4 regions of the Thiorhodovibrio winogradskyi genome follow, and region 1 is predicted to be linked to each of the others. Evidence: predicted binding sites of a transcription regulator. Region 1 holds the regulator's gene; each other region holds the start of a gene.

Evidence for each region. The regulator sigma-54, encoded in region 1, starts transcription at its own class of promoters, with help from an activator protein. The targets are predictions, from matches to a motif close to TGGCANGNTNCNTGCTT.
Region 2: a site for sigma-54 is predicted at 4,881-4,897, ahead of glnL (nitrogen regulation protein NR(II)). Genes of this name have one in related genera too.
Region 3: a site for sigma-54 is predicted at 5,325-5,341, ahead of nifH (nitrogenase iron protein). Genes of this name have one in related genera too.
Region 4: a site for sigma-54 is predicted at 2,201-2,217, ahead of Thiowin_RS17280 (UPF0182 family protein). Genes of this name have one in related genera too.

What each region holds. Positions count from the first base shown of each region.
Region 1 covers NZ_CP121472.1:289,437-296,813, forward strand. Annotated here, with positions in the region: gene Thiowin_RS01490 (ABC transporter ATP-binding protein) at 1-198, opposite strand, end outside; gene kdsC (3-deoxy-manno-octulosonate-8-phosphatase KdsC) at 517-1,056, shown strand; gene lptC (LPS export ABC transporter periplasmic protein LptC) at 1,069-1,698, shown strand; gene lptA (lipopolysaccharide transport periplasmic protein LptA) at 1,720-2,280, shown strand; gene lptB (LPS export ABC transporter ATP-binding protein) at 2,277-3,029, shown strand; gene Thiowin_RS01515 (RNA polymerase factor sigma-54) at 3,288-4,817, shown strand; gene hpf (ribosome hibernation-promoting factor, HPF/YfiA family) at 4,927-5,292, shown strand; gene Thiowin_RS01525 (PTS sugar transporter subunit IIA) at 5,411-5,932, shown strand; gene hprK (HPr(Ser) kinase/phosphatase) at 5,929-6,966, shown strand; gene rapZ (RNase adapter RapZ) at 7,015-7,377, shown strand, end outside.
Region 2 covers NZ_CP121472.1:5,132,160-5,139,536, forward strand. Annotated here, with positions in the region: gene Thiowin_RS23450 (NAD(P)H-dependent glycerol-3-phosphate dehydrogenase) at 1-230, shown strand, start outside; gene Thiowin_RS23455 (tRNA (cytidine(34)-2'-O)-methyltransferase) at 286-753, opposite strand; gene Thiowin_RS23460 (hypothetical protein) at 1,189-1,410, shown strand; gene Thiowin_RS23465 (hypothetical protein) at 1,560-1,985, opposite strand; gene ntrC (nitrogen regulation protein NR(I)) at 2,181-3,611, opposite strand; gene glnL (nitrogen regulation protein NR(II)) at 3,577-4,680, opposite strand; gene Thiowin_RS23480 (DUF4124 domain-containing protein) at 5,046-5,609, opposite strand; gene glnA (glutamate--ammonia ligase) at 5,889-7,295, opposite strand.
Region 3 covers NZ_CP121472.1:5,201,005-5,208,381, forward strand. Annotated here, with positions in the region: gene Thiowin_RS23800 (dinitrogenase iron-molybdenum cofactor biosynthesis protein) at 1-457, opposite strand, end outside; gene Thiowin_RS23805 (4Fe-4S binding protein) at 554-748, opposite strand; gene nifT (putative nitrogen fixation protein NifT) at 778-993, opposite strand; gene nifK (nitrogenase molybdenum-iron protein subunit beta) at 1,059-2,630, opposite strand; gene nifD (nitrogenase molybdenum-iron protein alpha chain) at 2,789-4,279, opposite strand; gene nifH (nitrogenase iron protein) at 4,377-5,264, opposite strand; gene Thiowin_RS23830 (ABC transporter ATP-binding protein) at 5,675-6,352, shown strand; gene Thiowin_RS23835 (P-II family nitrogen regulator) at 6,516-6,830, opposite strand; gene Thiowin_RS23840 (sodium-dependent bicarbonate transport family permease) at 6,888-7,377, opposite strand, start outside.
Region 4 covers NZ_CP121472.1:3,765,861-3,773,237, reverse strand. Annotated here, with positions in the region: gene Thiowin_RS17295 (AAA family ATPase) at 1-384, opposite strand, end outside; gene Thiowin_RS17290 (hypothetical protein) at 381-551, opposite strand; gene Thiowin_RS17285 (Fic family protein) at 612-1,622, opposite strand; gene Thiowin_RS17280 (UPF0182 family protein) at 2,364-5,096, shown strand; gene gndA (NADP-dependent phosphogluconate dehydrogenase) at 5,167-6,693, shown strand; gene Thiowin_RS17270 (hypothetical protein) at 6,844-7,377, opposite strand, start outside.

The DNA of each region.
Region 1 (7,377 bases):
TGTCGTCTTGCCGGCACCGCTAGGACCCATGATGGCAGTCACCTTGCCGCGTTCAATATCGAGGTTGAGTTGGTCGAAAATGACCTGCTCGCCGCGACGAAAACTCAGCCCGCGCACCCGCACCAGTGCCCACGGCTCAGGGCTCGCGGACTTGGGAACCGAGCAAGACTGAACAGCGGAAACGACAGCGTCCGTCATGTCGCGTACATGGAGGCCAATGGAGCAATCAGGTTGGGCGCCTCGCGGCAGGTCTTGAGGAAGTCTAACTGCAGAAAGTCTAAAAGCCACCATTGTCTGGGCTTGGCGCAAGCACGTCAAGCAAACGCATCTCGCACAGCATCACCGTACGCGCAATACGACAGAGGTGAAAACGAGCGAAGATTAAAAGACCGCGGCAAGCCCAGCCATGAGCCAAAATGCCTCAAGCGCGCCCAAGCTCAGGCTGACGTCCTGGCTCTCAGTGGCTATGATTAAGGTCTAAGATGCTTAAAGATTCGTACCCAGGAGAGCCAGCCGATGCAAGACGCAATTGAACGGGCCAAGTCTGTCCGCGTCGTCATTTTTGACGTTGACGGAGTATTGACCGACGGCAGCTTGTTCATTGGCGACGATGGCCAGGAGTACAAGGCCTTTCATTCTCGCGACGGCCACGGAATGGTTATGTTACAGGAGACTGGCGTCAGCCTGGCCGTGATTACCGGCCGTCAATCGCAGGTGGTGCGGCTGCGCATGGAGAGCCTGGGCATCCGCCATGTTTATCAGGGACGGCGCGACAAACTCCCTGCTTATAACGAACTCAAGGAACGCTTGCAGCTCAGTGACCGTGATTTTGCCTATGTCGGCGATGACGTCATCGACTTGCCAATTCTATCGCGGGTCGGGCTCGGCGTGGCGGTGGCGGACGCCCACCCGATGGTCAAGGCGCATTGCCATTGGCAAACGACAAATGGGGGCGGGCGCGGCGCCGCGCGTGAGGTCTGCGAGTTCATCATGCGCGCCCAGGAGACATTCGAGCCCATGCTCGCGCGTTATCTCCCTCCGTTCGAGGCGCTTTAGGCGCGACAACCGTTGTTCGCCTATCGTCGCCAATCCCTGCTTGCGGCAACACTGCTGCTGCTCGGAACCCTTGCCCTGTGGTTTTCCCAACCGACACAAGACACTGTCCAACCACAAAGCACCCTGGAAAATCGGCGTCCGGATTATATTGTCGAGGGTGTTCGCGCGCTGGAACTGGACTCCCAGGGGCAGCCCTTGCGCCAGCTGCATGCCGAGCAACTGCGCCATTACCCGGATGATGACAGCAGTGAACTCGACCAACCTCGCCTGGTACTCTATGACCAGGCGCTGCCGCCCTGGCGCATCCGCTCCGAGCGCGGCTGGATCGCGGCCGGAAGCGAGCAAATTGTCTTGACCGGGGATGTACGCGCCAATCGCGCTCAAGCTCCCGCCCATGACCCCCTTGCATTCTCAACCAGCCAGATCAAGATCTTTCCGGACGACCGCTATGTTGAAACTGATCGTTTCGTTGAACTCGACCGCGGCCTCGAGCACATGACGGCTATCGATGGCATGCGGCTCTGGTACAGTGAACCGATGCGAGGCGAATTCCTTGGACGGGTGCGTTCCCGGCTATCGACAAGTGAGACACCAGCGCCTCCGCGGCCGCCGGCAACCTCTGCCGACCGTCGTCTGGACTGATTCATCGCCACCATAAGACCCATGCTTTCTCCCAGCCCCAATGTTTCTGATCCCGGCGTTTCCAATCCCGGTTTCCGCGGCGCCCTTTCCTTGCGACCCGCCCTGGCGCTACTGTGCCTGATTGTCTTGACTACCACGCCCACACTCGCGCTTGACAGCGATCAGGAACAGCCGCTGTTCATTGAGGCGGACGCGGCTGAATTTGACGAAAACACCTCCCAAAGCTGGTACATCGGCAACGTCGATATCCAACAGGGCAGCCTGCGCATTCTTGCCGACCGGGTCGAGGTCCAGCATCGCGCAAACCGCCAGCCACGCATCATCATTGCCACGGGCAATCCGGCACGTTACCGACAAATGCCCGAGGGGGAGACCGAACCAGTGCTGGGGCAATCCCAGCGCATGGAATACGACGCTGACAGCGACGTGCTGACCCTGATCGACCGCGCCGTGCTGATTCAGGGCGAGGATCGCTTTGCCAATGACCGCATCGTCTATAACCGAACAAGCGCGCGCGTCACCGCCGGAACTAGCGCCCAGGGCGTGGAGCGCGTCAAGATCACCATCACGCCAAAGGAATGACTGCCGCCCCCCGCACTCAGGACACTCTGGCGCTGCAGGCCAAAGGTCTGGCAAAGAGCTATCGCCGTCGCCGGGTGGTCGATGGTGTCGATATTGCCGTGAGCGCCGGCGAGGTGGTCGGTTTGCTTGGTCCCAATGGCGCCGGCAAGACTACCAGCTTCTACATGATCGTCGGCCTGGTAGGCGCCGATGCCGGACGCATTCTGCTCGCTGGCGAGGATGTGACCCTCGCGCCCATGCACGCGCGCGCCCGCCGCGGCCTGAGCTATCTGGCCCAGGAACCATCGGTATTTCGCAAACTGAGTGCCGCGGACAACCTGATGGCGGTGCTCGAAACCCGCCCTGACCTCAACGACAACCAGCGCCGCCAGTCTTGCGAGGCGTTGCTCGATGAGCTTGGCATCGCGCACATTGCCCAATCCCTCGCCCTCAGTCTGTCGGGGGGCGAGCGCCGGCGACTGGAAATTGCCCGCGCTCTTGCCGTCGAGCCAAAAATCATGTTGCTCGACGAGCCCTTTGCCGGTGTTGACCCCATTGCCGTGGTCGATATCAAAAACATCATCACCCATCTGCGCAAGCGCGGCATCGGCGTGCTGGTGACCGACCACAATGTGCGGGAAACGCTCGACATCTGCGATCGCGCCTACATCATCAACGACGGCCAGGTGATTGCCGAGGGCGCGCCCTCGGTTTTGCTCGACAATACCCAGGTACGCGCCGTCTATCTTGGCGAGCATTTTCGGCTGTGATCAGCTCCTGGACCCATCAAATTGCGCTCCATGACGGGCACGATTTGTTCTCTAGCGCTCTTTTCTCTGACATTCAGACACCAGGACCGAGCCCCCGACTTTGCATCGAGTTGGCCAAGATCAGCTACAATCAAAATTGCCCCATGCAATTTACATTCGCCATTCCAACATTGCCATCCATGCCCATCCCGTCGAAGTTCCGCTGCCGGCCACCTTGTCCGTCACCTTGCCTGCCCGCTGTCAGTTGAAGCCCTCGCGATGAAGCAAAGCATTCAACTGCGCCTCGGCCAGCAGCTGACGATGACGCCGCAGCTGCAGCAGGCCATCAGGCTCCTGCAGCTCTCGACCCTGGATCTCCAGCAGGAAATCCAACAGGCGCTCGAGTCCAACCTGATGCTCGAGAACGCCGATGACGACCTGCCGGAACCAGGCACTCGGGAAGATCGCCGCAACCAGGACGAGGCCAGCGCCCTGCGTCTCGAGGAGGCCAGGCTCGATGGTTCGCTGCGCCCGGAGCGCGAGGACATGCCCAACGAGCTGCCCACCGACAGCGAATGGACGGATACCTTTGCCGATACCGCGGCCGATTCCCTTGCCGATACCTTCGATTCCATGCCAAGCAGCGGTGCTCAAGCCAGCGCCCAATCCGGCTCCCAGTCCGGCGATGGCAATGATTTTGACCTCTTCGCCCAGCGCTCGCGCCCGCAAACCCTTCACGATCATATCGCCTGGCAGCTCAATCTGACCCGTTTCGGCGCCCGCGACCAGGCCGTGGCCGAGGCGCTGATCGATGCCATCGACGCCGACGGCTACCTGCGCCTGGATCTGAGCGAACTGCCGGAGATTCTCAATGACCCGGAACTCGAGCAGGACGAGATCGAGGCGGTGCTGCATCGCATTCAGAGCTTCGACCCGCCAGGGCTAGCGGCGCGCGATCTGCGCGAATGCCTGATCCTGCAACTGCGCCAGCTGGCCGATAACCAGCCTCGACGCGACCATGCGCTGCGCATCTGCGAGCACCATTTCGACGCCCTTGCGCGCAATGATCTGGACGCCATGCGCCGCGGCACCAAGCTCGACGATGACGCCTTGGGCCAGGCACTGACGCTGATCCGCTCCCTGAATCCGCGCCCAGGCTCGGCCGTGACCGAGGTGCAACCGGAGTACATCAAGCCCGATGTGCTGGTGCGCCGCCGCCACGGCCGCTGGAGGGTGGAGCTCAATCCGGACAGCACACCGCGCATCCGCGTGAACGAGAGCTACAGACAGCTCATTCGGCGTGCCGACAAGGCCGAGGACAATCAATGCCTGAAATCCCATCTGCAGGAAGCGCAGTGGTTTATCAAGAGCCTGCTCAGCCGCAATGACACCGTCCTGCGCGTGGCAACTAAAATCGTCGAGCTGCAGCAAGACTTTTTCGATTTTGGCGAAGAGGCCATGCGCCCGTTGGTGCTGCGCGACATCGCCGAGTCGTTGGAGCTGCATGAATCCACCGTCTCGCGCGTGACCACGCAAAAGTACATGCACACCCCCAGGGGAACTTTCGAGTTTAAATATTTCTTCTCGAGTCACGTCAACACGACTTCAGGGGGCGAGTGTTCATCGACTGCCATCCGCGCCTTTATCCGCAAGTTGGTCGCCGCGGAGACGGCCAACAAACCACTGAGTGACAATAAAATCGCCGAGATCCTGTCGGATCAGGGCATTAAGGTGGCACGACGAACAGTCGCCAAATACCGCGAAGCCATGGGCATCCCGCCCTCGAACGAGCGCAAGCGGCTCGCATGACAGTCGGGTTTTCATCTTCCGGCCCTTTTGTGGTCAAATCCCACCCTGTTATTGCATCGGCCATTGCATCGGCTTTTCGCCGCGTTCGACCATCCAGGAGTCATCACCTATGCAAATCAAGCTCACGGGGCATCATGTCGACATTACCGAACCACTCAAGGACTATGTCGATAATAAATTTTCCCGCCTCGAGCGCCACTTTGACCATGTCATCAATGCCAACGTCATCCTGAGCGTCGAGAAGCTTCGCCAGAAGGCAGAAGCCACGCTGCTCGTCAATGGCGCCAATGTCCATGCCGATGCCACGCACGAGGATATGTACGCCGCCATCGATGGGCTCATCGACAAACTCGACCGCCAGGTACTCAAGCACAAGGAAAAGCGCCAAAGTCATCGCGCGCCCGGGGCCAAGGCGGCTAGCGCCGAACTGGCCGCCACCGACGAGGCGGCAGCGGATGCGCTCGAGGAGGACTGAGGTCAAAGGCGGCGCCTGCCCCCCCTGTCCTATCACCTGTCCTATCAAGCGTCCTATCAAGTGTCCCACCACAAGCGGACCGACATCATTCACTGATGACCAGGTACCGGAGCCGGTCATGCCGGCTCCGGTTTTTCTTTACTCCACCGGAGAGCCAGCGCACATGTTTCCCCCGCAACTCATCGTCGAGCACCGAGTGCTCGCCGGGGCCAGCATCAGCAGCAAAAAGCGGCTGCTGGAAACCCTGGCCGAGCTGCTGGTCGCCGAGCAGCCCCAGCTCAGCCGCGAGGCAGTGTTTGATCGCCTGCTCGAGCGCGAACGCCTCGGCAGCACCGGCCTCGGTCATGGCGTGGCGCTACCCCATGCACGGGTGGCGGATATCACGGATTCCATTGGTGCCTTCATTCAGATGCGCGAGCCCGTCGCCTTCGATGCTATCGACGACCAACCCATTAATCTCGCCTTTGCGCTCCTGGTGCCCGAGAGTGCCAACGAGACCCATCTGCAACTGCTTGCCAATCTGGCGGAAATCTTCAATCAGGATCCACTTCGCCAGCGCTTACGCGCAGCCGAGGATCCACGAGCACTGCTCGAGATCCTCACCCAGGCGTCTCCGACACCAGCCCGCGGGGCCAGGTGAAAGCCCGCGACTCCCTGCAGCATCTGGTCGACAGCCTGAGCAAGCCGCTCAAGCTGCGCTGGCTACTTGAGCCTCCGCCAACGCCCATTCCTCTGTTCAATCCACCCTCGTCATCCATCCAGCGCCCATCATCGACCCGGTCATCTGCCCCATCATCCACTCAGCCTCCGCGTCAGCGTTTGGTGGGCTCCATGAACTGCATCCGCCCGAACCGGGTGCAAATTGTCGGTCCAGCCGAGTCCGATTACCTGAGCGATTTACACCCGGACGCCCGCGCCGACATGATGACGCGGGTCTTCACCGCACAACCCATCGCGGTCATTTTCTCCGACGGGCTGGAGCCCGACCCCGAATTCCGCGCCCGTGCCGAGCGGGAGCACACCCCTTTGCTGGGTTCGAGCCTGAACGACCAGGATCTTGTGGAGCACTTGCAGCATGTGCTGACTCATGCCTTTGCCGAGCGCATCACCCTGCATGGTGTTTTTCTCGAGGTTCTCGGCATGGGTGTGCTCCTGGTCGGTGACCCCGGCATCGGCAAGAGCGAACTGGCGCTCGAACTCATCGCGCGCGGACACCGACTCATCGCCGATGACGCACCTGAATTTGCCCGGGTCGCACCCGAGATCATCGAGGGCCACTGCCCGCCCGTGCTGCGTGATTTTCTTGAAGTACGCGGCCTTGGTGTGCTTAATATTCGCGCCATGTTCGGCGAGAGCGCGGTGCGCGAGACAGACCGCCTAAAGCTGGTCATTCGCATGCGGGCTTACGACAGCAGCGAACTGGCCGACGTCGACCGCCTGCTTGGCAGCCTGTCCGCTCGCACCATTCTCGGTATCGCGGTGCCGGAAATCACCATCCCGGTGGCACCCGGGCGCAATCTCGCTGTCCTGCTCGAGACGGCCGTGCGCAGCCAAATCCTGCGTATCCGGGGCTATGATGCCGGAACCGATCTGGCCGAGCGTCAGGCCAAACTCCTGGCCACCGATGCGCCGGTCTGGGAGGCCAAGTACAGCGCCCGCGAGGCCTGGACTTGAATCATCCGCGGCTGATTCCACCTGACTCCAAGATAGGCCCGTCAAACCATGGATTTCATCATCGTCAGCGGACTCTCGGGCGCCGGCAAGAGCGTGGCGCTCAATACGCTCGAGGACATCGGCTATAACTGCATCGATAATCTGCCGCTCTTCCTGCTGAGCGAGCTCGCGCTGGGGCTGCGCCAGAGTGACCCGGCCTTGTGCGCGGACTGCGTCGGCACCGCCGTGGGCATAGACGCGCGCAGCCACCCGGATGATTTGCGTCAACTACCGCGGGTCCTGGTGGCGCTCGGCGAACAGGGCATCAGCCCGCAGCTGATTTTTCTCGAGGCTCAGACCGAGCGACTCATGACGCGCTTTAGCGAGACGCGGCGCAAGCATCCGCTCACCAGCGAACAGCGTTCCCTGACC
Region 2 (7,377 bases), 640 kb from region 1:
GCCTCGGGCTAGCACTGGCAGCCGGGCAGTCGCTCGACCAGGCCATGGCTGGCATTGGTCAGGAGGTGGAAGGGGTGATCACCGCGACCGCCGTACACAAACTTGCCGCCATTCATCAGGTGGATATGCCCATCTGCGAGCAGGTCCACGCCGTGCTCTACCAGGGCCGAACCCCGCAGGAAGCCACCACCCGACTACTGGAGCGCTCAGGCAAGCATGAACTGGACTGAACAACAGGTATTAGAAGCTGAAACTGAGGATCCAGATTCAGGCCCAGACCCAGGGCTAGCCGTCCTCGCCGGCAAAACCACTCTGGCGCCAGACCTCGTAGGCCACCAGGGCCACCGCGTTGGACAGATTTAAGCTGCGATTGCCCGGACGCATCGGGATGCGCAGGCGTCTGTCAGCGCTCAAGGCAGCCAACACCTCATCCGGCAAACCCCGTGTCTCGGGACCAAACAATAGCGAGTCCCCGGCGCGGAAGTCAACTTCGGCGTAACAACGCCCACCCCGGGTGCTGAGCGCGAACAGCCTTGGCGGCCGCACTGCGTCCAGACAGGCCGCCAGGGAGTCATGGGTCGTCACCCGCGACCAGTCAGGGTAATCGAGGCCAGCACGACGCATCAGCCGGTCTTCCAGTGTGAAGCCCAAGGGTTTGATCAGGTGCAGACGCGCCCCGACATTGGCGCACAGCCGCATGATATTCCCGGTATTGGGCGGAATTTCCGGCTCATAGAGCAGAATATCCAACAAGAGTGCCAAATGTTGAACCTCTATTGTTGCGCGGCATATTGCAGGTTTCAAACAGCCGCCGGCGCAAGCGAATGTTGCGCTTGCGAACGATTAGTCGCCGAAAGGCGACAAATATCTACCACTTTTGCGAAATCCGTCTATTCTCCTGCAGCATTCAAGTTGCAAGCAAACGAAGGCACGCCGTTTAAGGCCCGCTTGACCGCTTATCTGACGGCTGTGCTATAGTATTTGCTTGTAGATTTCTCGGGATGATCAGGTCGCTGTGCCAACAAACATCGGCTGTATCCGCATCCCCTGATGCACCTGCGCTAGTGTCTCTCAACGGCCTGCCTTCCAGCCTGTCCGCTATAGGCTGGACCACAAAGTTCACAGGCTTTTTTCTGATTCGGTATCCGGCGTTGCCCGCCGACTGCCGCACCCTCAGGAGTGGAACCAATGACCGACGTCGCCGTCTTGAAGCAAGAAAAGCAACAACTGATTGAAAAAATGCTGATGATGCAGAAGCAGTTCATCGACCACGAGCATGAGCATGGCATCTCGGGCAAGGATTACTGGGCGTCAAAAGATGGACTTCTGGCCAACTTTCGTCATGAATACAACGACATGGCTAACCGCGTGGTCGACCTGGCGCACCAGATTGTTGGCTCATCCCGCTGACTTTCATGCAGCTGACTGTATATGCAAAGACGCGGCTCTGAAGATAAGTCGCGGCTAATACAAGTGAAGATTATCTTTCGGCGGGATCGCTGATCCCGCCAGACCTCGCGATAGACTGGGGCACATCAATGCGAATCTGCGGGGCGCATCTACAAGATTGTATCCGGGCGAATGTGCTCTATGTACTTGGGCGTGTCGCGAAGCACCAGTTCGATGGTCGCGCCGATGACAACCAGCGGCACATCGCGATCACGCACATGGAGCTCCAAGCGAATCCGGCCATGACTTTTTAGCGGGATTGGAATCATATTCCGATAGGTATATTGATTGTCATCAATATCACTGCGCTCGCATACGAAGGGACCATCCGGCAACTCGCCCTCAATCTGCTCCACCTCGCCGATCAGCAACTCCCCAGCCTGCCACCACAAAGTCTGTTCAGCCGAACCCGTCATGGTCTTGAGGATGAGCGCACGGGTGAATTGAAGGCGAAAGTTCCTCTCTCCCTCGAGCTGGGCATCCTGGGATACCCCGGCGATTTCGCTACCGGAAATCTGGATACTACTGGCGTCCAATAGGATGCTCCTCTCTTCAATGGTGGCACTGGTTTATGATGGCAGCACTGGCCGAGCCGACTGACTCAACCGGTCGCTGGAGAATGGCGATGACCGCGGGCACTGCCACATTGGCACAGAATCTGTGCGAGCGGCGTATTTTCAAGCAGTAAGACGCACCCTGAACGGGCCTCCCTGGCTTGAGTTAGGCCGGGTTCAGTCAGGAATAGACACGCGCGTGCCCTCGCCCCCTTCCATGCCAAGTTCTTTGATTTTGCGCGTTAGGGTATTGCGCCCCCATCCGAGCAAACGCGCGGCTTCCTGACGGCGACCGCCAGTGAATTCCAGTGCCACTTCGATCATCACACGTTCAAATGTTGGCAACGCGGAAGCGAGTAGATCCTGTTGACCGTTGCGCAACATCCGCTTAGCCCAATTGCGCAAGGCGCCTTCCCAGGACTCATTCTGTGACAGAGCACGGCTCTCGGTCGCGCCCAGGTCCGGTGGCAGGTCCTCGACATGGATTTCCTTGGTTGAGGCCATCACGGTGAGCCAGCGGGCGGTATTCTCAAGCTGGCGCACATTGCCGGGCCAGTCGAGGTTCTCCAGCCGCTCGGTCGCGTCGCTGGCCAGTAACTTGGGTTCGCAGTTGAGCTCCCTGGCGGCCTGGGCGAGAAAAGCGCGCATCAGCAGTGCGATATCCTCGCGCCGCTCGCGCAGTGCCGGCAGATGAATGCGAATGACATTGAGTCGATGAAAAAGATCCTCGCGAAAGCTGCCGTGCCGCACCAAATCCTGCAGATTTTGGTGGGTGGCAGCGATGATACGCACGTCCACCTTGATGGGCGAGAGCCCGCCGACGCGATAAAATTCCCCATCAGCCAGTACCCGCAGCAGCCGGGTCTGCAACTCGGCTGGCATGTCGCCGATTTCATCCAGAAACAGAGTGCCACCATCGGCCTGCTCAAAGCGCCCCTCGCGGCGCGTTTGGGCACCGGTGAAGGCGCCGCGCTCGTGGCCAAAGAGCTCTGATTCCATCAAATCGCGTGGGATGGCAGCCATATTGAGTGCGATGAAGGGAGCTTTCGCACGCGGACTGTGACGATGCAGGGCGCGCGCGACCAACTCCTTGCCGGTGCCGGATTCGCCATTAATCAGCACCGTAATGTTGGATTTTGCCAGCCGACCGATGGCGCGGAACACCTCCTGCATGGAGGCCGCTTCTCCGATAATCTCCGGGGTCTGATCCAGGGCCGCCTGCACACCCTCAGCATCGGACTGGCGACGGCAGGCACGCCGCACCTGATCGATGGCATCGTCGATATCGAAGGGCTTGGGCAGATACTCGAAAGCGCCGCTGTCAAAGGATGACACGGCGCTGTCGAGGTCCGAGTGGGCAGTCATGATAATCACCGGTAGCCCCGGGTGCTTGGCGGTGATCTGACGCAGGAGCTCGAGTCCATCAATGCCGGGCATGCGGATGTCGGACAGAATGACATCTGGCTGCTCGCGCTCCAGGTTGTCCATCACCCCGACTCCATTGGAGAAGCTGGTGACATCCATGTGCTCCTGGCGCAGGGCGCGTTCGAGCACCCAACGGATGGAGCGGTCGTCATCTATCACCCAGATCCGAGGTGGCCTGTTCATCGGCATGTTTCAGCGGTAGGTAAACGAGAAATTGGGTTTTTCGGGGGCGGCTCTCGCATTCGATCAATCCCCCGTGCTGATTGATCAGTTCCTGAGCAATCGGCAGGCCAAGCCCAGTACCGCCGGCGCGGCCGGAGACCATGGGGAAGAAGATCCGATCCTGCAGATCCTCGGGGATTCCGGGTCCGTTGTCTTCCACCTCGATACAAAGCACCAGACGATAGCGCAAATTACCAATGGTGAACTGCCTAAGCACACGTGTGCGCAGCGTCAAACGGCCTTTCTCACCGGCGGCCTCCGCGCCATTGCGCACGATATTCAGCAGCGCCTGAATCAAGCGCTCATTGTCAGCCTCGAAGTGCGGAATGCTGGGGTCATAATCACGCACCAGCCTGGGGCCATGCGGAAATTCGGCGACAATGAGGCCGCGCACATGCTCAAGGACATGATGAATATTCACCTGACTGAGTTGCGGCAACTGATTGGGGCCCAGCATGCGGTTGAGCAGCTTCTGCAGACGGTCGGCCTCGTCGATGATGATACGGGTGTATTCGCGCAGTTCGGGATTCGGCAGTTCACGCTCGAGCAGTTGCGCCGCGCCGCGCAGGCCGCCAAGGGGGTTTTTGATTTCATGCGCCAGGCCGCGCAGCAGCGCCTGACTGGCCTGGTGCTGAGCGAGCAGATGCTCCTCGCGAGTGATGCGGATCTGACGGTCAACCTGATACAACTCCATCAGGAGTTCGTTTGGCGCCTCGCCCTGATGCAAGGGAAGCACAGTGCAATTGACGCGAATTGCCTGACCGTCCGCGCGCGTCAGCTCAACCTCACGTTCGGTATAGGGATGGCGGGTATCGAGGGTGGCACGCAGGCGTTCCTCCACGGGTTGCGGCGGACAGGGCACCAAATCACCAGCGGGCAACCCCAGCACCGCTTTGGCACTGACGGACAGCAAGGTTTCGCCCGCGGGATTGATATAGCGCAGACGCAGATCGCGGTCGAACAGCAGCATGGCCGCATTCATGTTGTCGAGCACCCGCTCAGCTATGCGCGGGTCCACTCGTGTGGCCATTGGAGCTCGCTTCTTCATGGCGGGAGGAAAAATCCTCTTGCGGATGCACGGCATCCCACGTCGGAATGGGTCGATTCGTCGTGTCGATCAGATGAGTCAATATTGGACCTGTCCGCAATCAGCCTGGACAGAATCCCGGGCCAGAATCCCGGATCAGACCCATTGAAGACCATGCAGACAGGGTGGACACGCAAAGGGTTAAGCAATTACCGCGCCAAGCTGTCCGGGCCAAGACCCAAGGCCTAGGATGGGCGCCGCTGCAGTCGCAAGCCAGGCCGAGGCGCCGATTTCTCGACCAAGAAATCGCACCAAAACCGTGCAGAAGATCAGGTGCCAGAAGCTCCGGTCGAGGTCAAGCCTTGTGATCAGTCGCCGGCTTCCGGCCCCGGCGACAGTCGCAGATTGAAGAACACCCCGGCGGCCTGGGCTACAGTTGCCCCTGTTGCGTCGAGAATCTCCGCCTGGAGTTGATGACTGCCCGCGGACAAGCCCTGCAGGACAAACTGGGTGCGCCCATCCAGACCAGCCACCGGGGCCCCGTCTACCCGCACTTGCAGTCTGTGGTCCGGCGCGAGCGGCGGGTCCAGCATCAAGCTCACCTTTACCCTGCCATCCGCCACCTCCAGGGTCTGGCCCAAGGTCGGCGCCAACACCTCGAACTGCTGGTAAGGCCCCAGCATAGCGCCATCGCGTGCATTGTTTGGGGTGTCTTCTTCGGCCGCTGGCGGAATTGGCCTGGTTGGCAGAACGATTGGCTCGGCATTTGGAAGTGGCTGATCCGAGTAGATCACGCGTCCCTGCGCATCGACGCCCTTGTAGGTTCCAGCGCCTGCCCAAACCGGGAGGCTGAGGAGCAGCACGGCGGCCAGGCGATATAGAGGCCTGGCTGATACCCGCGCACGCTTGGTCATCACGAAACAGGGTGGCATGGCGACGCCCTCATCGGCATTGATTGGATAGCCTGAATCTTAGTGCAGATACCAGGACGCGACAACGCTGGTGAACAACCAAGTATACCCAACCCACACTGAAGTTCGGCTTGATGTTGACCGGGTGTCGGCCCAAAACCGAAAACCCATTTACGATGGACCTATCAATGCCGCCCAAGTCCGTCCGCCAAAAAAAACCCGCGGCCGGTCAGGCACGCGGGCTCATTTCCAGGTCGTGGATCGCGGAGCCACCTGGGCGACACCCGCGAACCTGTGCCATTAAAGGCTGTAGTAAAGATCAAACTCCACCGGGTGGGTCGTCATGCGCAGACGGGTGACCTCATCCATCTTGAGTTTGATGTAGCCGTCGATCACATCGTCGGTAAAGACGCCGCCGGCGGTGAGGAATTCGCGGTCCTTGTCGAGCGCGTCGAGCGCTTGGTCAAGTGCGTAGCACACCTGCGGAATGGCCTTTTCTTCTTCCGGCGGCAGGTCGTAGAGATCCTTGTCCATGGGCTCGCCCGGGTGGATCTTGTTCTGGATGCCATCAAGACCGGCCATCATCATGGCGGCAAAGGACAGATAGGGGTTGCCGGTGCTATCCGGGAAACGTACCTCGATACGCGCGGCCTTGGGGTTGGCATCGTGTGGGATACGCACCGAAGCCGAGCGGTTCTTGGCGGAATACGCCAGCATGACCGGCGCCTCGAAGCCCGGCACCAGACGCTTGTAGGAGTTGGTGGACGCATTGGTGAAGGCATTGAGCGCACGCGCGTGCTTGATAATGCCGCCAATATAATAAAGGGCCGTTTCCGACAGACCGGCGTACTTGTCGCCGCTGAAGATGTTCTTGCCATCCTTGCCCAGGGACTGGTGCACATGCATGCCGTTACCGTTGTCGCCTACCAATGGCTTGGGCATGAAGGTCGCGGTCTTGCCGTAGGAATGCGCCACGTTCTGCACGCAATATTTCAGGATCTGATTCATGTCGGCACGCTTCACCAGAGTCGAGAACTCGGTGCCGATTTCGCATTGGCCGGCAGTGGCAACCTCGTGATGGTGCACCTCGACCGTGAGGCCCATTTCTTCCATCGCCAGACACATGGCGGAGCGCAGATCATGCAGGGAATCGACTGGTGGCACGGGGAAGTAGCCACCTTTCACACTGGGACGGTGACCCATGTTGCCGTCCTCGAACACCCGTTCGGAGTTCCACACCGCCTCCTCGGAATCGATCTTGTAGAAGGCGCCGCTAATGCTTGCGCCCCAGCGCACGTCATCGAGCACGAAAAACTCGGGCTCGGGACCAAAAAAGGCCGTGTCGGCAATGCCGGTGGACTTCAGGTAGGCCTCGGCGCGCTTGGCGACCGAGCGCGGATCACGCTCATAGCCCTGCATAGTAGCGGGCTCAAGGATATCGCAGCGGATGATCAGGGTTTTTTCATCGGTGAAGGGGTCCATCACCGCTGTATCGGGCTCTGGCATCAGCACCATGTCGGAGGCCTCGATGCCCTTCCAGCCGGCGATGGAGGAGCCGTCGAACATCTTGCCATCCTGGAACAGGCTTTCATTCGCCTTGGAGGCGGGCAGCGAGACGTGCTGCTCCTTACCACGGCTGTCGGTGAAGCGCAGGTCGACAAACTTCACGTCCTCGTCTTCAATGAGTTTCAACACCTTTGCGGACATCTAGCAATTCTCCCTTGGTTCTGCAAGCGCAGGTCAGTGAGTTTCGGGGAACGGCCCCAGCCTCGTGCGTATTCTGACGAAC
Region 3 (7,377 bases), 570 kb from region 1:
CGGCTTGGCGGTCATCGATCTCGCGACAGTCAATCAGTCGGAATTGATCAGCGCTGACTTGATACACTAAAAATCGCTCGCAGGAGCCGAAGTGGCCGTCGAGCAAATCGCCATTATTCGAGGCGATGGCGACGCGAATCGTACCTTCGGGATCACTACCCGAGGCGTTGATCAGCGGGCTTTGAGGGACCGGGGGCGGCATGCTTTCCGTGCTGGCGGTGCCATTCAGGTAGGCCAGGGCGGTTTTCAGTACCGAGTGATCGCAATCGGCGAGTTCACCACTGGCGCCGCTGCGCAACTGTTTGATGCTCAGGGTATCGAGCTTTTCGGCGTTCGGCGGCAGACCAATGCAGTCAGCCAGCACCGCCAGCAGGCGCGCCGGTGAGGTATCGGGCAGCGCACGCGCGGCCAGGCCGATGCGCAGCGCCATGTCGTCGGTGAGTGCGGTGGAGGTCATGGTCTTTGGGGTGGTACTAACCGATGTTGAACAAAGGGCGAATGAAGTCTCCGCCCCATTATGGCGGGGCGAAAAAGCTCGAACACAACAGCGGTGTCAAATCGGCACAATGCAGCCATCTTCCATGCAGGCATCGATGCACTGGGGCATGTCGGACTCGCCGTCGCATTCATTGCAGGTGTCGGTATTAATCGCATAAACGCCTTTTGCTGGGCCGATTGAGCCGGTCGGACAGGCCGGTTCGCAGTCGCCACAGGCGGTGCAGAGGTCTTTCATGATCTGGTAAGCCATGGGAGGGTTCTCCTGTCAGGCAGGCGCCTTTATTCGGCGCGCTTGAATCTCAGGGTTGTCGGAAAGGCGGGCGGAGGGCTGATCGGGTCAATGTACCAGCGCGACCCGTCAGTCAGGGCCACTTCCCCGCCCCAAGCCTCCGCCGTATCGGTCTCAACGCTGGCGATGGTCTCTTCCATATCCTTTTTTGCCACATAGAACAGCAAGGCGCCATCGTCGTTTTTTCGAATCATCACATTGGGCATTCAGGCATCCTCATGATTCGTAAACGGCCGGCGCCACCACAAGGTGACAGCGCCAGGCGCTTACATTAACGAATCAGGTCGTAGTTGAAGTCGGTCTTGCCCATCTCGCGCGTTTCCTCATCGAGACGCTCGAGCACCGCGTTGACCAGGGTGGTGAGAATGTACATGGCACCTTCATAGCCCAGGGTGGTCATCCGATGCAGATGATGGCGGTCGAAGATCGGGAAGCCGATACGAATCAATGGCACCTCGAATTCCTTGCCCTTGTGCAGGGTATCGCGCTGAATAAATTTGCCGTAGCTGTTACCAATCAGAAAATCTGGCTTATCGGTAAAGCACAGTGAGCGTAGGTGCCACAGATCCTTGCTCATATAGACTGTTGCCTGCTGGCCATAGGGCGAGGCGGCGAGCATTTTTTCCACTGCCTTTTTCCAGCGCTTATTGGCATGGTGGCACAGAACATGGGTAGGCTCGGCACCGAGTTCGAGCAGAAAGTTGGTCATGCCCATGACAAAATCAGCATCGCCGTAAAGGGCGAACTTCTTGCCATGCAGCCAGGCGTGGCTGTCGGTCATCATGTCAACCAAACGCCCGCGCTCCTTGGCCAGGCTGTCGGGGATGGCTTTGCCGGTCAGTTCAGAGACTTTCATCAGAAAGTTATCCGTCCATTCCAGCCCCATCGGGATATCGATGTGATTGCACGGCTGCTTCCAAATGGTCTCGACGTACTTTTTGGTCTTGGACAATTGCCAGGGCTGCAGTAGCAGCGTATCGATGGCGTTGGGCGCGTCCTTGATTTCATCAATGGTGGTGCCACCGGCGTACATGCGGTATTCGCCATCGGCCGGCGTATCGAGCACTTCAGTCGGGTCGCACAACAGGCTGTAGTCGACGCCCATTTCTTTCATCATACGATGCATCACACGATAATTGCCGAGATAGGTTTCAAAGCCTGGCACCAGGTTGATTTTGCCATTGCTGCCGACTGTTTTGTCCTCCATGGCGTTGACAGTGAAGTAACGCTGCACCCCCTCGAACATATTGTCCCAGCCAGTGGTATGGCTACCAACAAAGCTGGGGGTATGAGCAAAAGGCGTGGGGAATTCCGGTGGAATATGGCCTTCTTTCTTGGCATTGCCGATGAAGGCATTCAAATCATCACCAATGACCTCAGCCATGCAGGTGGTGGAAACAGCGATCATCTCCGGCTTGTAGAGTGCTTTGGCGTTCTCGAGACCCTCATACATGTTCTTATGGCCACCAAAGACGGCCGCGTCCTCGGTCATGGAGTCCGACACACAGGCAATCGGCTCTTTGAAATGGCGATTGAAATAAGTGCGGAAATACGCCACGCAGCCCTGAGAGCCATGCACATAGGGCAGGGTCTTCTCAAAGCCCAGGGCGCAAAGCACCGCGCCAAGTGGCTGACAGGCCTTGGCCGGGTCGATGGTCAAGGCTTCACGGGCAAAGTTCTTCTCCTGATACTCTTGGGTGGTGGTCCACTGAAAGACTTCCTCGACCTTATCAATTGGATGAGCTTCCTCGAATTGCTCGCGCTTGGTCTTGAAGCTGTCCTGATAGTCCTGATCACAGAATAAGGGATAACAGGGTTTGATTTTTTCGACAGTCTGGCTCATGGGTGTACTCCAGCCCCGCCGCCAATTCGCGGACAAAGGGCAATAAGAGGCTGTATTCGCCGCCCCATGGGGACGGCGCCAATGCATTCTTTGGGAAATGCGAGGCTAGTCTTTTTCCAGCCCCGCGGTCGCGACCTGCCTAAACCAGGCGTTGGGCATCAGGCGGCGGCCTGTTGCGCCGATGACTCGGCCGTTTGAGAGCCTGATTCCAACCAAGGTGCCTGCATGCGATTCCAGCAGGGATTATTCACCGTCATATCCATGTCGCGGGCAAAGATGGCGAAGCCGTCATAGCCGTGATAAGGGCCGGAGTAATCCCAGGAGTGCATCTGCCGGAAAGGAACGCCCATTTTCTGGAAGATATATTTTTCTTTGATGCCAGAACCGATTAAATCCGGCTTCAGGCGCTTGACGAATTCTTCCAACTCATAGCCAGTGACATCGTCATATAGCAGGGTGGCATTGCCCATGTCCTTGAGCGTGCGGTCGTAGTCGTCGTTATGGGCGAACTCATAACCGGTGCCAATGACTTCCATGCCCAAGTCTTCATAGGCGCCGATGATATGGCGCGGGCGCAAGCCCCCGACATAGAGCATCACCTTCTTGCCTTCCAAGCGCGGTTTGTATTTGGCCACCACGGCTTCATATTCGGCCTGATACTTGGCAATGACCTTCTCGGCATTGGCCTGAATGGTCTCGTCAAAGCGCGCGGCAATGGCGCGCAGGGAGTCGGCGATTTTCGTCGGCCCAAACAGGTTGTATTCCATCCAGGGAATGCCGTACTTTTCTTCCATGTGCCGGGTGATGTAGTTAATCGAGCGATAACAATGCACCAGATTGAGCTTGACCTTGGATGTCAGCTCCATTTCTGGCAGCGTGCCGTCACCCGACCACATGGCCACCACGCGCAGCCCCATTTCCTCAAGCAGAATGCGTGAGGACCAGGCATCACCACCAATGTTGTAATCACCCAGAATAGCAACATCGTAAGGCGTGGTCTCAAAGCTGTTATCGCCGTCGCGATTCGACAGCACCCAATCGCGCAGTGAGTCGTTGGCAATGTGATGGCCAAGGGACTGTGACACCCCGCGGAAGCCCTCGCAGCGCACCGGAATCACCGGCTTTCCGAGATCCTTTGTCTTTTTCTTCGATACCGCTTCAATATCGTCACCAATCAGGCCAACCGGGCATTCAGACTGCACGGAAATCCCTTTGACTAGTGGGAACAGCTCATTGATCTCATCAATCAACTTATCGAGCTTTTTATCGCCGCCGAAAACGATATCTTTCTCCTGGAAATCGGAGGTGAAATTCATGGTGCCGAAGGTATCCACACCGGTATGACCAACGTAATAATTGCGCCGCCCGGCTCGGGAATACTGGCCGCAACCGATCGGCCCGTGCGAAATATGCACCATGTCCTTCACCGGACCCCAGACCACGCCGCGCGAACCGGCGTAGGCACAGCCGCGCACGGTCATGACACCGGGCTGTGATTTGCGGTTGGAGGTAATGCACTTTTTGGGTTGTTCCAGGCTCGGGTCATTGACGGCCAAGTGCTTGGCGCGATCTTTCTTGGCCTTCTCGGGATACACCTCCAGGACCTCCTGAATTAGGGCCTGGGTCTCTTCTTGGGTCATCTTTGCCATCTGGGCGATCCTCTAAACGGCGCTGCCGCTCATTCGCGGACAGGCGCGCGGTCAGACAGGGACTAGGGGTTTTGTGTGCGATCCTGAACCGGACAGCTTAGGCCGCGACCGCTTGTTCCTCAGCGGCGGTCTTGCCGATGATGCTCTCGTCCTCACCTTCCATGATGCCGAACTTCATCAGCAGGTCTTCGAGTTCATCCATGGTGATCGGGGTCGGAACAACAAACATCTTGTTGTCGATAACCTTCTGCGCCAGGGTGCGGTACTCGTCCGCCTGCTTGGCCTTTGGGTCGTACTCAATGACGGTCATGCGCCGGATCTCAGCGCGCTGCACCACGTTATCGCGCGGCACGAAATGGATCATCTGGGTGCCGAGCTGACGAGCTAGCTCAATGATGAGCTCATCTTCGCGCGCAGTATTGCGGCTGTTGCAGATCAGCCCAGCCAGACGCACGCTGCCGGATTTGGCATACTTGCAAATGCCCTTGGCAATGTTGTTGGCGGCGTACATCGCCATCATCTCGCCGGAGCAAACAATGTAAATTTCCTGCGCCTTATTCTCGCGAATCGGCATGGCAAAACCGCCACAGACCACATCGCCCAATACGTCGTAGAAAACGAAATCCAGATCGTCTTCATAGGCACCTTCCTCTTCCAGGAAGTTGATCGCGGTGATGACACCACGACCGGCACAGCCCACACCCGGCTCCGGGCCACCGGACTCAACGCACTTGATACCGCCGTAACCGGTCGCCATCACATCCTCAAGCTCTAGATCCTCGACCGAACCAGCGTCAGCCGCCATCTGCATGATGGTGTCCTGCGCCTTGGAGTGCAGGATCAGACGGGTGGAGTCGGCCTTGGGATCGCAGCCGACGATCATTACTTTTTTGCCCAACTCGGCCAGACCGGCGACCAAATTTTGGGTGGTGGTGGACTTACCAATTCCACCCTTGCCGTAGATTGCGCATTGACGCGTTGCCATGAATGTTCTCCCAGTTGCTCGCCCCAAGGGGGCCGTTGTTCGACAGAGTCGATAGAGCTTAAGCAACTGGCGTGCCAGCGTAGAATGCGCAGCTAACAGGCTGAAATTTCAGTGGAGCAGGCAGTCAAACCTGAAGCTGACAGCCCGTCGCAGAGCCGACAAAGCCGCAGCAGCTGTGCGGATAACGACATCTCACGAATGCACGAGCGATGCCTGCTTGGTTAAACCTAAATTCTTGCGATCGCGGCGTCCGTCACCAGGTTAAAGATCAGCGCGGCATCGAACACCGCAGTGTTCGTCGCCTTGGCGTCAACCTCTCAGTTTGTTACTTAAAGTATGCTCATATTAGGCTTCGAGGCGAACACTCGCCTTTGTCCTCCCGTGACACTTCACCATCGGCATCCAGTACCATGACCCTGACTCTCGACAACCTCACCAAGGCCTTCGACCCGACGCTCTGGCATCCGTTGTTCCGCAACGCCTGCCTGCGGCTGGAGCCGGGGCAGTCGGTGGCCATTGTTGGCGAGTCGGGCGTAGGCAAATCGACGCTGCTGAATTGCATCGCTGGGCTGGAGCGGGTCGACAGCGGCATGATCCGCCTCGGCGAGCATGAACTAACAGTACTCGATGAGGACAGCTTCGCGGACCTGCGCAAGCGCCACTTTGGCTTTGTGTTCCAAGCCTTTCATTTGCTGCCACATCTCACTTTGCAGCAGAATGTTGCCCTTCCGCTGTGGCTGCTCAGTCACAAGGACCGCGTCGCGCGCGAACGCGCGCAAGCCATGCTAGAGCGCGTCGGACTGGGAGACCGGGCACAAGACTGGCCACGCCACCTTTCGGGCGGTGAGATGCAGCGAGTCGCCATTGCCCGCGCACTGGTGCATGAACCAGCCGTGGTGTTGTGCGATGAGCCGACCGGCAATCTCGACCCTGAGCGTGCCGAAGGGGTGCTGGAGTTGTTGTTTGAGCGCACCCGTGACGCCGGCGCCATCACCCTGATGGTCACCCACTCTCAGGTCGCGGCAGCCAAGGCGCAACGCACCTTGCGGCTAACGGTCAATGGCTTGGTTGAAGCTAGTGGTGGCTGATCGCTCCGGGTCAACGCCCCTGGCAGCCGAGGCAAAGGCCAAGCTGCCAAGTTGTCGCCAATAAACCCACACCTAATCCCGACAGGAAACTTGCGCACTTGCGACTATCAGCGGCCCGAAACGCCTAAGTCATGCGTCATGGATCATGGGGCATGGCATGGTCTTAAAGCCAATGCGCCCGCAGTACCTCAACTTGATCGCGGTAAATGATGCCGGAGAAGTTCTCGAAGAACTTCTCGCCGATCTCATTGGCAATACGCTCGGACATCTCGGGCTCGGTCGTGATCACCTCGATACGCACATTGGCATAAGTGTCCGAGACCATGGGGTCACCGGAGGAGCGCAGGTTTTTGCTGCCCTTGCCGCTAGCCGGCGTGACTGTATAACCGCTGGCGCCAGCTGCTTCAATCACGCGGATAATCTCCTTCAGCAACAGGCGTTCGGTCACAATGGTGAGCTTGATGGCTTGTCTGATCATGGGCTGTCACCTTCTTAATGATGATTTTTTTGTGAATACTGGAGGAACGGGATGAGCTCAGGCGCTGGCGAAGACTACTTGCGCCAGGCCAATGAACAACGGAATGCCAATAGCAATGGCCACCGGGGTTCCGAGGGCGGTCGAGGCGCCGATATAAGCCGAGGGATTGGCGGACGGAATACCCGCGCGCAGCGTCGGTGGTCCTGAAATATCGGAACTCGACGCGGCCAGCACCGAGAGCAGCACCACGCCACCTGGACTAAAGCCGGTGGTGACGTGCGCGATATAGCCGAGCCCAAAGGCAATCAATCCATGCACCAGGGGCGCCACGGCGCCATACACGGCATACCAGTGAGCGACTTTGCGCAACTCGTTAACGCGCGCATAAGCCTCCATACCCATCACCAGCATCAGCACCGATAGCAGACCGCGAAACAGCGGCTCGTAGAAGGAGTCATAGACAAAGTCTGGCCTTGTCAGCAAACCGAGCGCTATGCCAAGCAGTAGAGCAGAGAGCGCCGAACCGCGCAGGCTATCGGTGACGATG
Region 4 (7,377 bases), 2.0 Mb from region 1:
GTGCCCGCCGTGGGCGACCCGTTCGGCCACGCGCAGTTTCGACATCTCGATGCTCGGCAGGGCCAGATAGATCAGCTCCACGCGCCAGCCATCTTGCCGCAGTCGCTCGACCAGGCGCAGGTAGGCGCGGCCCGCCAGGGTGGTTTCAAAGGCGAAAGTTTCACCTTCCGCGATACGCTCCTCAATCGCTCGCAAAAAGAGGCGGCTGGAAGCGATAAGCTCCCGCTCCGGGGCCAGCGGCGAAAGCCCGGCGGCGATCAGATCGGCATTGATGAAATGGGTGCAGCCCGCTACCTGGGGCAGGTATTCGAGGGCGAAAGTGGTTTTGCCCGCGCCGTTAGGCCCGGCAATGATGTATAGCGTTTTCTCGCTGCCGTCGCTCATCCGCGCACCGCATCCTTGATAAGTAGCTCGATGCTGGATTTGGCTTGGTTGGAGAGTCGGGCGGACTCGCGCTGTTTCGTCAGGCTTTCGCGAACCAGGTAGCCGATCTCTTGTTGTTTGTCCTGTGACAGCAACGGAACCACAAGCTTATAGAATAAAGGTTCCAAGTTCGAATTCTTTTCGCGGTGGCGCGGGCATTTCTGACAACCTGAGCGATGTTCCTTGGTTCATTTCCAGCTTTCCGCGACGGATCGTCCCAGCTCGGTGAGCCTGTACTGCTGATTTCTCGCCCTCGGTGTGTCTGGTCGGGTCATTTCCACCAGTCCCTGTTGCAGCGCCGGTTGCAGGTAGTGATAGAAAAAGTTCGGGCGGTGCTTTAAGTCGAGGGCCTGCATCAAGGCTCTGGCAGGGCGGGATTTCCCACGCAATTCCGACAGCAGCCGTTTTACTTGTTCGGTTACTTGTCCGCTTTCTTGTTCGGTGCTGGAAGCCGACTGCAAGGCGCGAAAAATAATTTCCAACATGAACTCGACGAAGCGCGTGGATTCGCCAACCTGATTGCAGGCATTGAGCGCGGCATAGTAATCCTGGCGAGCGTCGCGGATCAGGCTTTCCACCGGCATGTTCGCGAACACTGAACGCCAGCGGCTGAGGATCAAGGATTGCCAAAGTCGCCCCATGCGACCATTACCATCCTGAAACGGATGGATAAACTCGAATTCGTAGTGGAACACGGTGCTGACGATGAGCGGGTGCTCGTCGGTCTCGGCCAGCCATTGGAGCAGTTGGCCCATCAATCCTGGCACCCGTGACGCTTGGGGCGCCACATGAATCACACCCTGCGCGCCATGCACGCCCACCGATCCGCTACGGTAGCAGCCCAACTCGTCCACCAGTCCCGCCATCAGCAGGCCATGGGCGGTCAGCAGATCGCGTTCATCATCAGGCGACCACTGGGACATGGCTTCGTAGGCGGCAAAGGCGTTGCGCACTTCTTGTAACTCACGGGGCTGCGCCAGCACCCTTTTTCCATCGAGCACAGCCGTGACTTGATCTAGGTTTAGGGTGTTTCCCTCAATCTCCAGAGACGCCTGGATTGTTTTGATGCGGTTAATGCGATGCAGTCGCAGTCGAGAATCTGCCAATTCAACGGCCTGCATCCGCCCCAAGGCTTCACCGATCTCTTCAACCAATGACAGGATTGTGGCTGTGATTTTGAATGGCGGCTGGTAAGTCATGTTGACTCCGGAGCACTAGGGGGCCAATCCAGTCTGGATCCTAACAAGTCGTCAGGCTTGAACAGGAAGGATTCAAACTCGGCAAGGGAGATTTTTGCTTGTTGCATGGAGGTGGTCTCGTTCATCGCTGACTGCCGTGGTCGACCGCTTCCACGGCGGCCAGCAACCCGAACAACGCAGCCTTTGCTTCAGTCACCCCCACCTGTCGCATGAAACGATCGCCAGGAACTGACCATGTGGTGAGAATATTCCCTGCCCCGGTTGGCTACAAATCGCGCTCAGGCATCGCCCCTGGTTCACAGCGCCCACGACCGCCCATGCAGCAGCGCGCGATGGCGGTGACCGCGAGTTGGGCAGGGTCGATGCGGGCCACCTGATCCTCGTCATCGGGGCATATCAACCGTCATCGGTTCAATGCACCCGCAAGCATCAAGCAGCCGTCAAGAAAACGCGGCTACTGGACCGGCAGGCGTCGTCCGCTAGGCCCGCCGAGCTTGCTGGGTTCGCTGAGATGAAAGGGTTGCAACAGCTCGGCCAATCACTGCGCTTGGCCGGTGGCCAGCCTGGTCATTCGACCTTGGCACGATCACTGCTGCGACTGACGGAAATCTCAGGGCGTCTCGCCACTTGGCTGCTTTCTCCTGCTTTGGCCTTTTTCAGGGCCTGCTGCCCGAGTTCCGGCGACGGGACCTGGCAACCCACATCTCCCCGCATCCCCCCCCAAATCTCCAAGGTGTCTGTATGCGATTCCGAACAAGCATTTCCCGACCCGCCATTGGTCCCCTGGTGGCCGTCCTACTGGGCCTCACCGTCGCGCTGCTGGTGCTCGGCGTGGTGGTCAGGGATTTCCTGATCGAGCTTTGGTGGTTTAAGTCGCTCGGGTATGAATTTTATTTCTGGCAGCGTCTGCTCTATGGTTATTTTGTTTTCACGGTGGCGACAGCTTTATTTTTCACCCTGTTCTTTGCCAACTTCTGGATTGGCAGCAAGTACCTCGGCGCGCCGCGTCCACGCGCGGCGGCGCCTGAATCGCCTGAATCGCCTAAATCGCCAGAATCGCCTGAATCCCCGAAATCTCCTCAATCCACAGACGCCAAGCAAGCCACGCCCGCGCGTCCCTCGGCCCGGCTGTATCAGCGCTTCCAGACCCGCTCCCTGTTGCTGTATCTGCCGCTGTCGCTGATCCTGGCGGTGGTCGTCGCGCTGCCACTATTGTTCAATTGGCAACAGGCGTTGTTCTTCTTGCTCGCGCCCGAGGCCGGCATCAGCGACCCGGTGTTCGAGCATGATCTGCGCTTCTACCTGTTCTCGCTGCCGTTTTACCGGTTGCTCTATGCCGAGGTGATGGTCGCGCTGGCGGTGGTGCTGCTCGGGCTCGGCCTGCTGTATTGGCTCGAGCACCGGGCGATGCCGCGCGCGCAGGGCGGCTTGCGGCGTGGTGCGCGCCTGCATCTGAGCCTGATTTTGTCGCTGCTCGTGCTGATGGGCTGCCTCTATTTTTTCGATGATGCCTACCGGCTGCTCTACACCGACAGCCATCTGCCCCTGTTCCACGGCCCAGGCTTTCAGGAGATGCGGGTGACCCTGCCGCTGATTGCCACCGCAGCGGTGTTGGCGCTCATCGCCGGCGCCTTGCTGTTGCGGCTGGTCAATACCGGCAAGGGGACGCGCTGGCTCGCCGCGACCCTGGTGCTGTTGTTCGCGGTGATCGGATTGCGGCAGACGCCTGCCCTGACCGAGCGGGTTGGGGAATTCATCGTCAAGCCCGCCGAGATGACCCGCGAGGCGCCCTTCATCGCCAACAATATCGAGGCGACACTGGCCGGCTACGGATTACAAGAGGTCGAGGTGCGCGACTATCCCCTCCGTGAGCAGGGCTGGGAGGCGATCACCCCCGAGGTTCAGGCGAACCTGCGCAACATTCCCATCTGGGACGCCGATAATCTCCTCTCGGTCTATCGCGCCTTGCAGGAGATCGGCTCCTATTACGCCTTTGATGATGTCAGCGTCGGGCGCTATGAGATCGAGGACGCCTATCGCCAGGTATTCCTCGCCGCGCGTCATCTCGATGTCGACAAGCTTGATGCGTCGCGGCAGACCTGGGTCAACCTCTGGCTAAGATACACCCATGGCCACGGCGTGGCCATGACGCCGGCGGCGCAGGCGGCGGATGAGCCGATACAATGGCTGATCCACGGCATCCCGGCGGAGTCGGTCGCTGGACTGTCCCTGGATGAGCCGGCCATCTACTACGGGGCGAGTGATCTGCAGCCGGTCATCGTGCCCAACGCCAGCCACGAGTTGGATTACACCTCGGCCGATGAAACCAAACTCACCGATTACCACGGGAGCGGTGGCGTGCCGATCAGCAGTCTGTTTCACCGGCTGGTGTTCTCGCTCTATTTCGGCGAGCCAAATATCTTGTACACAACACAAATCACCGATGACAGCCGCCTGCTGTTCCGGCGCGACATCCGCGCGCGTATCAAGGCGCTGACCCCGGAGCTGATTCTCGGCCCCAACCCCTATCTGGCGCTTGCCGAAGGGCGGCTGTACTGGATTCAGGACGCTTTCACCAGCTCGCCCTGGTACCCCTACTCGACACGTTATAACGGGGATATCGAGCACTTCGAGCGGCCATTCAATTACATCCGCAATTCCATCAAAGTGGTGGTGGATGCCTATGACGGCAGCGTCGACTACTATCTGACCGATCCCTCGGATCCCATTGCCGGCGCGCGCGCCCGCATCTATCCCGGACTCTACAAGTCGTTCGATGAGATGCCGCCAGCGCTCAAACGGCATGTGCGCTATCCGAAAAGCCTGTTCGATGTGCAAATGGACATCTACACCCGCTATCACCAGCGCGATCCGAAAACCTTCTACAACCAGGAAGATGCCTGGCAGCTGCCGCCCAATCAATGGAGCGAGGGCGATCAGCGCATGCGCTCGCACTACCTCACGCTCGATCTGATCGAACCGGAGCAATTTGAGTTCAGCCTGATGGCGCCCATGACCCCGCTGGGCCAGCCGAACCTAAGGGCGCTGGCCGTCGCCGGCAATGACGGCGACAACTATGGCCGGATCCTGGTCTACAACTTCCCGGAGACCGCGTTGGTGCATGGCCCCGAGCAGGTCAACGCCTTTATCAAACAGCAACCGCGCATCTCCCAGGAGTTGGCCCTGTGGAACCAGCAAGGCTCGCGAGCCATCCACGGGCGTTTGATTGTGGTGCCGATCGAGGGCGTGATGACCTCCATCCAAAGCCTCTTCCTGCAAACCAACGCGGAACCACCGCTGCCGCAACTCGCGCGCATCATCCTCAGCCAGGGACCCTTCGTGGTCATGGCCGAGTCGCTGGAAGCGGGCATTGAAGACTTGCATGACCTCATTGAGGAGACCCGGAAGAAAGACCCGGTGCGCCAGGTGGCGCCGCGTGATGCGTCGCCGGAGGTTTCGCCCGAGAGCCTGTAGCGGCAGACTGTCACGCTTTTCCAGACGCCCCTTGTCAAACAACCCAGACCGAACAGAAGGTGATCGCACCATGACAACCAACCACCAAGACGCGGAGATCGGCCTCATCGGCCTGGCGGTGATGGGCCAGAATCTGGCGCTCAACATCGCCGACCACGGCTTTCGCATCGCCGTCTACAACCGCACCACCGAAAAAATGCAGGCCTTCGTCGACAGTCATCCCGACACGCCCGGCGGTCTGGTTGGCTGCGCGACGCTGGATGCGCTGGTGCAATCGCTCAGGCGACCGCGCAAGATCATCATCCTGGTCAAGGCCGGCGGTGGCACCGATGCGGTGATCGATCAGCTCGCGCCCTTGCTGGAGGCCGATGACATTCTCATCGACGGCGGCAATGCCAAGTGGACCGAGACCATCGCCCGCGAGCAGCGGCTCGCCGCGCGTGGACTGCGCTTCATCGGCAGCGGTGTCTCGGGCGGGGAGGAGGGGGCGCGCTTCGGCCCCTCGCTGATGCCCGGCGGCCGCGAGGATGCCTGGCAGGCGCTGGAGCCCATCTGGAACGCCATCGCCGCCAAGGTTGATCCCGACACCGGCAAGCCGCTGCTCGGCGCCAAGCCGGGCCAGCCGATCGAAGGCGGCGAGCCCTGCACCGCCTACATCGGCCCCGACGGCGCCGGCCACTACGTCAAGATGGTGCACAACGGCATTGAATACGGCGACATGCAGATGATCTGCGAGGCCTATGATCTGATGCGGCGCCTCGTCGGCCTGAGTCCGGCCGAGATCGGCCAGACCTTCGCGCGCTGGAATGAGGGCGTGCTTGACTCCTACCTGATCGAAATCACTGCCGAGGTGCTCGCGCAGGTCGATCCGGTCACCGGCCAGCCCTTCGTCGACGTCGTGCTCGACACCGCCGGGCAGAAGGGCACCGGCAAATGGACCAGCATCAACGCCCTCGACATGGGCGTGCCAGCACCGACCATCGCCGAGGCGGTCTTTGCCCGCTGCGTCAGTGCCATCAAGGAGGAGCGCGTCGCGGCCGCCAAGCGGCTTGCCGGTCCCAGGTCTGATCCGGCAAGCGCGCCAGTCCCCGAGGAAGAGCGGGAGGCGATGCTGGAGGCCATCCACGACGCCCTCTATTGCGCCAAGATTTGCTCCTACGCGCAGGGCTTTCAGCTGATGCGCGCCGCCCAAAGTGAATACGGCTGGACGCTCGACTTCGCCGAGATCGCGCGGATTTGGCGCGGCGGCTGTATTATTCGCGCGGCCTTCCTGCAGAAGATCACCGAGGCCTATCGGCGTGAGCCCGAGCTGGCCAATCTGCTACTCGACCCCTATTTCACAGAGGCGATTGATCGCGCCCAGACGAATTGGCGCCAGGTCGTCGCCCTGGCCGCAGTGCGTGGCGTGCCGGCGCCAAGCTTCGCCGCGTCACTGGCCTATTACGACAGCTACCGCTGCGCGCGCCTGCCGCAGAACCTGCTCCAAGCCCAACGCGATTACTTCGGCGCTCACAGCTATGAGCGGGTCGATCAGCCGCGCGGGCGCTTTTTCCACATCGACTGGCCCGATCCCGAGCGTCCGCAACAGGAGGCCTGATGGTTGCGTTCGCACAATCGCCACCGGCGGCCCCGAATGAGAGTCGCCACAAACGTAACACCCTGCGTGGGGGAGAAGTCAATCTGGCGGCAGATGCCAAAGGCCAGCCGCGCAACATCGCGGCTCGAGCAGCCGGGCAGGGCTGTGGCACTAGCGTGCCTGTTTTCTACTCGGCTCGGCGCTGACGGGCAAGGCCGCTGTGTTCCACAGGCGACCGACCGAGGTTGCATGGGTGGCTTGGAGCCAATCATCGGTTGATTTCCGCGGGGCGAGAGCCGCTTTGCGACCTGTACCAGCCGCGCCGGCGTGGCCGTTGTCAGTGACAGTCAGACGTATCGAATGGGGAGCGAAAAACCGCTCGCAGGGGTAGCAACAGCCGTATTTTGGGGTAGTGAAGGCGCACATGCCTTTCGGGGTGATTTCTGCCATTGCGGGTGTTTTGAACCATGTCGGGTTCATTTGCCGTTCGCGCCGAGCGGGCTGGGGAGATGCGCGCGCCAGCAACAGCGAAGGCAAGGGGCGGACTGCAAGTTGCTTCGTCTGCATTGATGCGGATACGAAGCGCCCTGGGCGGCGAATCGATCCGATGCTCGCGGCGTCAATGCGACGAGACCCACCGCATCGGCCGCGCGTATCGCCAGTGACGGCCTGCCGACGGGCGCGCTCTAGCGCCAAGCCCGAGCC